Regions from separate parts of the Lentzea sp. CC55 genome, predicted to be linked through region 2. Evidence: riboswitches for the same ligand, from Rfam matches in the RefSeq annotation. Region 2 holds a riboswitch; the other holds the start of a gene.

The links. A riboswitch is a leader RNA that binds a small molecule or an ion and turns the genes downstream of it on or off. The one in region 2 is predicted to bind glycine.
Region 1: linked by a shared signal. The riboswitch ahead of gcvH (glycine cleavage system protein GcvH) and the one ahead of gcvT (glycine cleavage system aminomethyltransferase GcvT) in region 2 are both predicted to bind glycine.

The regions. Positions count from the first base shown of each region.
Region 1 is NZ_JAJCXE010000006.1:97,772-103,479, reverse strand. It holds gene L6E10_RS04535 (L-serine ammonia-lyase) at 1-1,167, opposite strand, end outside; gene gcvH (glycine cleavage system protein GcvH) at 1,211-1,594, opposite strand; glycine riboswitch at 1,658-1,752, opposite strand; gene ald (alanine dehydrogenase) at 1,977-3,089, shown strand; gene L6E10_RS04520 (TetR/AcrR family transcriptional regulator) at 3,145-3,825, opposite strand; gene L6E10_RS04515 (MFS transporter) at 3,836-5,284, opposite strand; gene L6E10_RS04510 (hypothetical protein) at 5,695-5,708, shown strand, end outside.
Region 2 is NZ_JAJCXE010000011.1:113,209-118,916, reverse strand. It holds gene L6E10_RS07720 (hypothetical protein) at 76-273, shown strand; gene L6E10_RS07715 (helix-turn-helix transcriptional regulator) at 438-932, shown strand; gene L6E10_RS07710 (hypothetical protein) at 1,022-1,405, shown strand; gene L6E10_RS07705 (DUF3817 domain-containing protein) at 1,422-1,724, shown strand; glycine riboswitch at 1,770-1,875, shown strand; glycine riboswitch at 1,876-1,967, shown strand; gene gcvT (glycine cleavage system aminomethyltransferase GcvT) at 2,064-3,158, shown strand; gene glyA (serine hydroxymethyltransferase) at 3,172-4,437, shown strand; gene L6E10_RS07690 (hypothetical protein) at 5,245-5,708, opposite strand, start outside.

The DNA of each region.
Region 1 (5,708 bases), on a different contig from region 2:
CTGCACCAGGCCGCCGATCGGGTCGCAGGTGAGGCCGAGGTTGTGCTCCATCGCGATCTCGGCCGCGTTCTCGACCTGTTCGGGGGTGCCCCCGAGCACCTCCGCGAGGCCTCCGGCCGCCATCGAGCACGCGGAGCCGACCTCGCCCTGGCAGCCGACCTCGGCGCCGGAGATCGACGCGTTCTCCTTGAACAGCACGCCGATCGCGCCGGCGGTCAGCAGGAAGCGGACCACGCCGTCGTCCGAGGCTCCCGGCACGAACCTCGTGTAGTAGTGCAGGACCGCGGGGACGATGCCGGCCGCGCCGTTGGTCGGCGCGGTGACGACGCGGCCGCCCGCCGCGTTCTCCTCGTTGACCGCCAGCGCGAAGAGCGTGACCCAGTCCATGACGCGCAGCGGGTCGGTGACGAAGTGCTCGCCCTCCAGGCGTTTGCGCATCTCGGCGGCGCGGCGGCGGACCTTCAGGCCGCCGGGCAGGATGCCGTGCTCGGTGCAGCCGCGTTCGACGCACTCCTGCATGACGTGCCAGATGTGCAGCAGTCCCGACCGCACTTCTTCTTCGGTCCGCCACGACAGCTCGTTGGCCATCATGATCTCGCTGATCGACAGGCCGGTCTCGCGGCAGCGCGCGAGCAGCTGGTCGCCGGTGAGGAACGGGTGGGGCAGCGGCGTCGAGTCGGGCTTGATGCGGTCGGTGCCGGAGGCGTTCTCGTCGACGACGAACCCGCCGCCGATCGAGTAGTAGACGGCGTGCTCGACGGACTCGCCGCCGCTGAACGCCTCGAAGCTCATCCCGTTGGGGTGCAGCGGAAGTGACTTGCGGCGGTGCATGACGAGGTCGCGGTCGTGCACGAACTCGATCTCGTGCGTGCCGCCGAGCCGGAGCCGTCCGCCGCCGACGATCTCCTCGACGCGGTGGGCGGCGGCGGTGGGGTCCACCTCCTCGGGGAGGTTGCCCTCGAGTCCGAGGAACACGGCCTTCGGGCTGCCGTGGCCGTGGCCGGTCGCGCCGAGCGAGCCGAACAGCTCGACGTGCACGCGGTCCACTTCGGACGCACGCGCACCGAGCTTCTCGACGAACATCGCCGCCGCGCGCATCGGGCCGACGGTGTGGGAGCTGGACGGTCCGATGCCGACGGAGAAAAGGTCGAAAACGCTGATCGCCACTGATCAGTCCTTCGTGGTGGTGGAGCGGTCAGTCAGGCCCATGTCAGCCGGTCTGGGTGAGTTCGGCGTACTTGGCCGCCGTGAGCAGGTTCTCGGCCGACTCGACGCGGACCTTGAACAGCCAGCCGGCGCCGTACGGGTCGTTGTTCACGATCGCCGGGTCGTCGACGACGGCGCTGTTGACCTCGATCACCTCACCGGTGACGGGCGAGAACAGGTCGCTGACGGACTTGGTGGACTCGAGCTCGCCGCACACCTCGTTGGTGACGACCTTCGCGCCGACCTCGGGCAGCTGCACGAAGACGATGTCGCCCAGGGCGTCCGCCGCGTACTCGGTGATCCCGCAGGTCAGCGGGTCCTGGGTACCCGGCGTCCAGTCGACCCACTCGTGCTCGGCGGTGTAGAGCAGGTTCTCGGGGAACTGCACGGCGCGACTCCTCTGGCTGTGACGGGACAGGACACTTGCGCCCCCTCCGCCGTGCAGAGTTGCCTACCCCGAGTGGTCTTGCTGCCTGAGAGTGTGCGGGAGCTTGCCCCTTCGGCGCCCCGACCGACGTTCGTCGGGGTCTCTCCCACTCGGGTTCTGGCGCTGTCGCGCCGCGGCCGGTCTTCAGTTCTCGGAGGCGAACGCTATGTGCGGCCCCGCCGGGTGTCAACGCGGACGGGTCGAGTCACACGCGAGCGCAAACCAGGTGGCTCTGTCCCAAGTGAACAACCGCACACGTGCTCGATAGTGCGATTCGCACAGTGACATGACCTTCCCGCTGCCCCACATTGTGAGATGTCGGCCACCGAACGGAGGAGTCATCGTGCGGATCGCAGTTCCCCGCGAGATCAAGAACCACGAGTACCGCGTCGCTCTCACCCCTGCCGGTGCGCACGAGCTGACGAGCCGCGGGCACGACGTGTTCGTCGAGCAGGGCGCCGGTCTGGGCTCCGCGATCACCGACGAGGAGTACCTCGCCGCGGGCGCCAAGGTCCTCGCGACCGCCGACGACGTCTGGGCCGAGGGCGACCTGGTCCTCAAGGTCAAGGAGCCGATCGCCGAGGAGTACCCCCGCCTGCGCGCCGGCCAGACCCTCTTCACGTACCTGCACCTCGCCGCCGACAAGCCGCTGACCGAGGCGCTGCTGGCGTCCGGCACCACGGCCATCGCCTACGAGACCGTGCAGCTGCCGAACCGCGCGCTGCCGCTGCTCGCCCCGATGTCCGAGGTCGCGGGCCGCCTGGCCCCGCAGGTCGGCGCGTTCTCGCTGATGAAGCCGTCCGGTGGCCGCGGCGTGCTGCCCGGTGGCGTCCCCGGTGTCGCCCCGGCCCGCGTGGTCGTGATCGGCGGTGGTGTGGCCGGTCTCAACGCCGCGACCATCGCCGTGGGCATGGGCGCGGACGTGCAGATCCTCGACACCAACGTCGACCGGCTGCGCCAGATCGACGCCCAGTTCGCCGGCCGCCTGCGCACGCTCGCCTCGAACTCGTTCGCGATCGAGCAGGCCGTCCGCGAGGCCGACCTGGTCATCGGCGCCGTGCTCGTCCCCGGTGCCGCCGCTCCGAAGCTCGTCTCGAACGCGCTGGTCGCCGAGATGAAGCCGGGTTCGGTGCTCGTCGACATCGCGATCGACCAGGGCGGCTGCTTCGAGGACTCGCGCGCCACCACGCACGCCGAGCCGACCTACGAGGTCCACAACTCGGTGTTCTACTGCGTCGCGAACATGCCAGGCGCCGTCCCGCGCACCTCGACCTACGCGCTGACCAACGTGACGCTGCCCTACGCCGTCGCGCTGGCCGACAAGGGCTGGGAGAAGGCGCTGAAGGACGACCGTTCGCTCGCGCTGGGCCTCAACGCCCACGCCGGCAAGCTGACCAACGGCCCGGTGGCCGAGGCGACCGGCCTCGAGCACACGCCGCTGGAGTCCGTGATCTGAGAGCCAACCCGATGAATGAGGCCCCCGCACGCGTGAACCGCTGCGGGGGTTTCGCCTACCTGAGGGCTTCGACGCGGGCCTTGACGCCTTCGATCACGCAGTCCAGGCCGAACTCGAACTGCCGCTCCAGCGACCACAGCTCGCCCTCGTCGAGCATCGCGACGTACCGGGGGTGCTTGTCCCGGTACAGGTCGGCGATCTTGGCCATGTCCGGCGGTGGCGAGTCCATCCCGCCGCGAGCGATGAAGTTGACCTCGGCGATCGCGTACCCGTTGACGAAGCTGCCCACCGTGGCGATCGACTGGGCCGCCGCGACGGTCGACAGCCCGGCGCGCAACATCGGCCCGAACATGGCGTCCGCGTAGGCCACGGCGTTCGGGCCGATGGTGTTGAACTCCCCGATCCCGCGGATCCACCACGGGTGCTTGAGCGCGAGCTGACGCAGCTCGCGCATCATCGCGCGCACCGCGGTCTCCCAGTCGGTCTCGGGATCGGGGAGGGTGAACTCGCCGTAGACCTCGTCGAGGCACAGCTCGATCAGCGCGTCCTTCGTCGGCACGTGCCAGTACAGCGACATCGGCGCCGCGCCGAGTTCCGCGGCCAGCTTGCGCATCGACAGCTTCTGCAGACCGTGCCGGTCCAGCAGTTCCAGGGCCTTGCGGACGATCGCCTCGCGGCTCAGGCCGAGGGGCTGCCCGCTGCTGGGCCTGGGCTTGCTGAACCACACGCTGTCCACGTCGACGATCCTAGGCACGCCGCAGCAAGACGCTGGCCACAACACCTCCCAGGAAGACGGCCGCGGCACCGGTCAGAAGGCTCACGGTCATGCCGTTCGAGAACGCCTCGCGCACGACCGCGATGTCCGCGCCGCTGTGCAGCGCCTCGCTCAGGGACCGTCCCGGAACGCCGTCGGGCAGCGAGGCCACGAACCTCGCCGACAGCAGCGCGCCCAGCACGGCGATGCCGAACGAGGACCCCAGCTCCGTGAGCGTTCCCGAGAGCCCGGACGCGATGCCGGCCCGTTCCGGCGGGATCGAGCCCATCAGCGCGTTGACCGCGACCGGTTGCGACACACCGACTCCGACGCCGATGAGGACCAGGCCGGCGAGCGTCGGCGGGTAGGTGGTGCCGACCGACAGCAGTGCCACGCCGCTCGCGACGATCGTCATGCCGAGCAGCATCGCCCTGCCCGCGCCGAGCTTCACCACGAGCTGTCCCAGCGTGTTGCTGGTGATCAGCAGCGCGATCGCCATGGGCGCGACGCGCACGCCCGCTTCCAGCGGGCTGTAGCCGAGCACGCCCTGGAGGTGTTGCGTCAGCAGGAAGAGCGAGCCCGCCATGCCGAACGCCGCCAGCACGCCCGACGCCACCGCGCCGGTGAAGCGGCGGTGGGAGAAGAACGCGAGGTCGAGCATCGGGTCGGTGGTGTGCCGTTCCCACAACGCGAAGCCGGTCATGGTCACCAGACCGATCGCGATCGGGACGCCGAACTCGGCCGACGCGAACCCGTGCTCCGGCACCTCGATCACGGCGTAGACGACCGACACCATGCCGATGATCGACAGGATCGAGCCGACCACGTCCGGCCTGCGCACGGTCGGGTCCTTCGACTCCGGCACGAGCGTCGCGACGGCCGCGACGGCGAGGACCGCCACCGGCACGTTGATCAGGAACACCGAGCCCCACCAGAAGTGCTTGATGAGCGCGCCGCCGATCACCGGGCCCGCCGCGAAGCCGAGGCTCGTGACGGCGGCCCAGATGCCGATGGCCTTCGGGCGTTCCTTGTCGTCGAACAGCTGCATGAGCACGGCGAGCGTGCCGGGCATCAGCACGGCGGCGCCGATCCCCATGAAGCCGCGGGCCGCGATCAACGCCTCGGACGAGCTCGCGTAGGCCGCGACGGCGCTGCCCGCGCCGAACAGCACGAGTCCGGCCAGGAGCGCGCGCTTGCGGCCGAACCTGTCGCTCAGCGATCCGGTCGTGAGCAGCAGGCCCGCCAGTGCGAGCGAGTAGGCGTTGATCATCCACTGGATGTCCGCGGTGCTCGCGCCCAGGCCGGTGGAGATCGACGGGATCGCCACGTTGAGCACGGTGTTGTCCAGCACCACGACCATCACGGACAGGCAGAGCACGCCGAGCACGGCCCAGCGCTGCGGGTGCGGGCGCACCCCGACCTCCTCGGTCGTCGAAGTCATCTCGTCCCCCTTACGGTGTACGAGAAACTTACAGCGTACGAGAGGACGGAGCGCAAGTCCTTTTCGGAAATGAAGGAATTTCAGAAATGGGGCGGGGATACCCCGGACAGCACTGCGGGCTCCGGCGAACCGGCCGAATGCCGAGTGCGCCGAAGCCCGCGAACGTAAAGGGCGGCCGCGCTCAACCAGCCTGGGGGTCACTGGGAGCGGGGCCGCCGTGACCAAATATAGCGGGCTTCCGCACACCGCGCCCAGCGGCCCCGCCGAATCGCGACCCAAAAGTTTCCCGACTGGACCACTGCCCGTCTCCGGCCCGTCCGGCAAACGAGTGAATTCCCGGGTGCCCGGTGCGGAGAGCAGGGCCGACGGCCGATGAAGACGGAGTCGGGTGTCGCTCGATAGGAGATTCCATGGCTGAACCACA
Region 2 (5,708 bases):
CGTTGTTCATCGCAAGGGTGAATGGTGGACCATGTCGGGTGACACGGGCGGTCCGCCGCCTGACCGGTGAGCGACATGGACGGAGAGGTACCTGTGAACCTCAAGAAGGTGCTAGTGCTGGCGGGCGTCGCGCTGGTGCTGTTCCTCCTGATCACCCGGCCCGAAGAGTCCGCTTCGGCGGTCCAGACGGCTCTCGGCTGGCTGCGGGAGGGCGCGGAGTCGATCATCACCTTCGTCAGGAGCCTCTTCGGCACGGCGACCCCCATCGCCTAGTGACGCACCGTGATCCTCGGCCGTTCGCGTTGAGCCGGACGGGTGGAATGCGGCCAATCACGCACTGGTAACGGGTGTTCTGAGGATTCAGGGTCTGGCGATTGTCAGACCTACCGAATACCTTCCGCTGCAATGGCCGATCCCCGACCGACGAGGAGGCATGGATGGTCGAGGACTCCGGGGTCCACGAGCTCTTGAAGCAGTGGGCGGCTGAACGGTCTGATGACGCGGAGATGCAGGAGGTGAACCGGATCAAGAACGCGTGGCTCGCTGAGGCTCCCCCCTCGGCGCCAGGCATCCCCGTGCAGCGGGGTGCCGCACGGAGCGGGCCGCGTGGCTTGGTCAAGGTCGACTCGGCGGATCCGGCCTACGTGGCCGCGATGCGCAAGCGGGCGCCGGAGGCACCCGAGGCGTTGCTCGCCGCCGCGGCGAGCTACTGGCAGCTGGTGGGCGACGTCGCCGAGGCCGAGCAGTGGTGGGACGCGGGCATCAGCCCGCTGGACCAGCGCGCGCTCGACTACCGCGCGGCCGGCCTCACGCCCGCCGACCTCGGGAGGCGCCTGGGACCGATGACGGTTCTCCAGCACCTTCGCCGTGGCTCCGCCGCGGCCTGGTGCGTCGCACGTCTGCAGAGGCAGCGCCGGGACGGCGTGGCATAAGAGGAACGGGCTGCCGGAGGCGGCAGCCCTGTACCCATCCCCGCGGGTGGCCTCCTGTCAGGAGGCCTCACCCCAGTAGTGTGGAGGTCGTGCGCGGCCTCCTTACTCCCCAGCGTGTGCTGATCGCGCTCGCCTGTCTGGCGGCGCTGATCGTCTGCTGCGGGCTCGCGTACTGGCAGTGGCAGCGCTTCGAGTCCTCCAGCGGCACGTTCCAGAACCTCGGGTACGTGCTCCAGTGGCCGCTCTTCGGCCTCTTCCCCCTCTTCATGGTGTGGCGTTTCCGCCGCCTGGCACGCCAGCGCCGTGACGAGGCTCTCTCCGCACCGGAGCCGGTTGCGGCCGCCGCCGAGCCGGTGACTACCGTTGACGCCGTCAAACCCGCGCCCGTCGAGCACTTCGACGACGACGAAGACGCGGAGCTCGCGGCCTACAACCGCATGCTCGCGAACCTCAACGCGCGGGACGGTCGTTGAGCGCGAAGGCGGGCAGATGAAGGGTGCGTTGACCCGGTTCAGGGTCATGGCTTACGTGGTCGGTGTCTTCCTGCTGCTCCTGGTCGTGGCGATGGTGCTCAAGTACGCCGCGGACATGGACGGCGCGATGAAGGTCGTCGGCCCGGTCCACGGCTTCCTCTACGCCATCTACCTGGTGCTTTCCGTCGACCTGGCGCTGAAGCTGCGCTGGTCGATCAAGGGCACGGCGCTCGTGCTGATCGCCGGCACGATCCCGTTCCTGTCGTTCTGGGCGGAGCGCAAGGTGGTCGAGAAGACGGCGCAGGGCGTGCCGCTGTGACGTTCGGCCTGCTAGCGTCTGGGGCAACCAACTGAACACGGCCGTCGATGTCGCGCGGGAGAGCTCCACCGCTACCGGTTTCCGGAGCGGGGAGCGCCGAAGGAGCAACTCCTCCCCGGAATCTCTCAGGTCCCCGTACCGCGCGACGAAGGCAACTCTGGAAAGCAGGCTCGTCAGCAGCCTCGCCCACGGTGCAAGCCACTCCGGTGGTGAAGCTCTCAGGCTCATGACAGAGGGGGAGGCTCTCTCGGACGAGGAGTCTCTGATGGACCGTGTCATTCTTCTGTTGCCTCAGCCGGCCTGGTCCGGCTCTTCGGCGCACCCTCAAGGAGCGTTCTGATGTCCCGCCTCACGCCTCTGAACGCCGAGCACGAGCAGCTCGGCGCGATGTTCACCGACTTCGCGGGCTGGCGGATGCCGCTGCGCTACTCGTCCGAGCTCGCCGAGCACCACGCGGTGCGCACCTCGGCGGGCCTGTTCGACCTCACGCACATGGGTGAGATCGTCCTGACCGGACCGCAGGCGGGCGAGGCGCTCGACTACGCGCTCGTCGGCCACATCTCCGCGCTGGCCGTCGGCAAGGCGCGCTACACGATGATCACCCAGGCCGACGGCGGCGTGATCGACGACCTGATCGTGTACCGCCTGGGCGACGAGGAGTTCATGGTCGTCGCGAACGCCTCCAACGCCGCGGTTGTGGCCGACGCGCTGGTGGAGCGCGCGGCCGGGTTCGACACCGCCGTCGCGGACAGGTCGACCGACTACGCGCTGATCGCGGTCCAGGGTCCGAAGTCCGTCGAGATCCTCGCCGGCCTGACCGACACCGACCTCGCGACGGTGAAGTACTACGCCTCGTACCCGTCGACCGTCGCGGGCGTCCCGGCACTGCTCGCGCGCACCGGCTACACCGGAGAGGAGGGCTTCGAGCTGTTCGTCACCCCGGCCGACGCCCCCGCCGTGTGGGCCGCGCTGCTGGAGGCGGGCCAGCCGCACGAGCTCAAGCCGTGCGGGCTCGGCTGCCGCGACACGCTGCGCCTCGAAGCCGGGATGCCGTTGTACGGCAACGAGCTCACCACGTCGCTGACGCCCTACAACGCGAACCTCGGCCGCGTCGTGAAGCTGGACAAGCCGGGCGACTTCGTGGGCCGCGACGCCCTCGCGAAGGTGGCGGAGTCCGGTGTGGACTCGGTCCTGGTCGGACTGAAGACCCCCGAACGGCGCGCCCCGCGCCACGGCTACGCGGTGCTGAACGGCGACGAGGTCGTCGGCGAGGTCACCTCGGGCGCCCTGTCCCCGACCCTCGGCTACTCGGTCGCGATGGCCTACGTGACCCGTGCGAGCTCCGAGCCGGGCACCTCACTGCTGGTGGACGTCCGCGGCAAGAAGCAGCCGGTCGAGGTCGTCGCACTTCCGTTCTACAAGCGCGCCAAGTAGGGAGATCCTCCAGATGTCCGACCAGTTCAACGCCTCCCTCGCGGAGTACGACCCCGAGGTTGCCGAGGCCGTAGCGGCCGAGCTGGCGCGCCAGCAGGGCACCCTCGAGATGATCGCCTCGGAGAACTTCACGCCGGTCTCCGTGCTGCAGGCCCAGGGCTCCGTGCTCACCAACAAGTACGCCGAGGGCTACCCCGGCCGCCGCTACTACGGCGGCTGCGAGCACGTCGACGTCGTCGAGCGCCTCGCCATCGAGCGCATCAAGTCGCTCTTCGGCGCCGGCTTCGCGAACGTCCAGCCGCACTCGGGCGCCCAGGCCAACGCGGCCGCCATGTTCGCGCTCCTGCAGCCCGGCGACACGATCCTCGGCCTGGACCTCGCGCACGGCGGCCACCTGACGCACGGCATGCGCATCAACTTCTCCGGCAAGCTCTACAACGTCGTGCCGTACCACGTCTCCGACGAAGACGGCCGCGTCGACATGGCCGAGGTCGAGCGCCTGGCCACCGAGCACCGCCCGAAGCTGATCGTGGCCGGCTGGTCCGCCTACCCGCGCCAGCTGGACTTCGCCGAGTTCCGCCGCATCGCGGACTCGGTCGAGGCGTACCTGATGGTCGACATGGCGCACTTCGCGGGCCTCGTGGCCGCGGGCCTGCACCCGTCGCCCGTGCCGCACGCGCACGTGACCACGACGACCACGCACAAGACCCTCGGCGGCCCCCGCGGCGGCGTGATCCTGTCGAACGACGCCGACATCGCCAAGAAGATCAACTCGGCGGTGTTCCCCGGCCAGCAGGGCGGCCCGCTGGAGCACGTGATCGCGGCCAAGGCCGTGGCGTTCAAGCACGCCGCCTCGCCGGAGTTCGCCGACCGGCAGCGCCGCACGCTCGAGGGCGCCCGGATCCTGGCCGACCGGCTGTCGCAGGCCGACGTCGCGGCCGCCGGCGTGAAGGTGCTCACCGGGGGGACCGACGTCCACCTGGTCCTCGTCGACCTGGTCTCGTCCGAGCTGGACGGCAAGCAGGCCGAGGACGTGCTGCACCGGATCGGCATCACGGTGAACCGCAACGCCGTCCCGAACGACCCGCGTCCGCCGATGGTGACGTCCGGCCTGCGGATCGGAACGCCGGCGCTGGCCACCCGCGGCTTCGGCGAGGTGGACTTCGCCGAGGTGGCCGACGTGATCGCCGAGGCCTTGAAGCCCGGAGCGGCAGTGGAGGAGCTGCGGGCCCGGGTCGAGGTCCTGGCGGCCAAGCACCCGCTGTACTCGTCGCTCTGATCTTCTGATCTTGTCGGACCCTCTGAGTAGCGTTTGGGCTCAGGGGGTCCTTCTTTTGGGGGGACGCCTGCGGTCGCTTGCGGTCGCTTGCGGTTCTGGGGTTGGCGTGGGTTTGTTGTCCGCAGGTGGGTGCGGGTGGCTGCACCTGTGCCGGTTCCGATTGCCGCCCGTTCCGGGGTGGTCTGGGTGGCCGGTGGCGGCATCGGCTTGCGTGCTTCCCCCTGAGGGCTCTGCCCTCAGACTCCCGGCACTCCCAAAGGAGCCGGTCCAACGCCGCTCGCGGGTTGATGGCACGCCTGTTGCGCCGGGCGGCTTGCTGTTGAGCAGGTGCTTGCGGTTGCGGTGGTGGCTCCCCCGCCCAGCGCCCACGAGGCAGCCACACCCGGGAGGAGGTGTCAAACGGACGAAAAGCGTGTCCGTTTGACACCTCCTCCCGCGCGCGGCCACGGCATCGGAGCGCTAGACGGGGGAGCCACCACCGCGGGGCGCTTCTTGGCTGGCTCGGCTTCGCCATCGCTGCTGCTCGCCTTCGGCTTCGCGGATGCCTCGCCTTCGCCGTCGGGACTGCTTGCCTGCGGCCTCGCGTGGCTGCTTGCGTGCCCCGTGCCCCGTGCCCCGTGCCCCGTGCCCCGTGCCCCGTGCTCTGCACCCCGGCGGTGTACGACGAAGGGCGCCGCCTCTGTGGCGACGCCCTTCGCGACCCGGAGCGAGAACGACGGGAACCCCGGCCCCTTCCCCAGGGCCGGGGTGTCACCGTGTCAGGGTGTTGTGTGTCTCAGATGGACCGTCCTAACGGGAGTGTGTGGGTTACGCGGCGGGGGCCGTGACGCCGGGGGGCAGGCACTCCACGTTGCGCTTGCCGTCGGGCTGGATCACGAACCAGGTTCCGCCGACGCCCTGACCCTTCCAGGCGCCCGGCTTCGGGTCCTGCGAGTAGGCGTAGAGCGCCCAGCCGTCGATCGCGACCTGCTTCTTGCCGTCGGCGCGGGTGATCAGCGAGACGAGCTTCGGGTCGATGCCCTCGACCTGGGGAACCGTGTCCGACAGGAGCGGCGGCCAGGTCACCGCGCACTGGTTGTTGCAGTTCGACTTGCCTTCCGGCTTCGGGGTGTCCTTGTCGAAGCGGTACATCGTGCGGCCGTCGCCGTCCTGGACCACGAGGCCCATCTTGTCGACGGGCTTGCCGACCAGCTTCAGCGAGCTGACCGGGGCGGCTGCAGGGGGCTGCGCCGCGGGCTGTGCGGCCGGGGTTTCCGGGGCCTGCTGCTGGA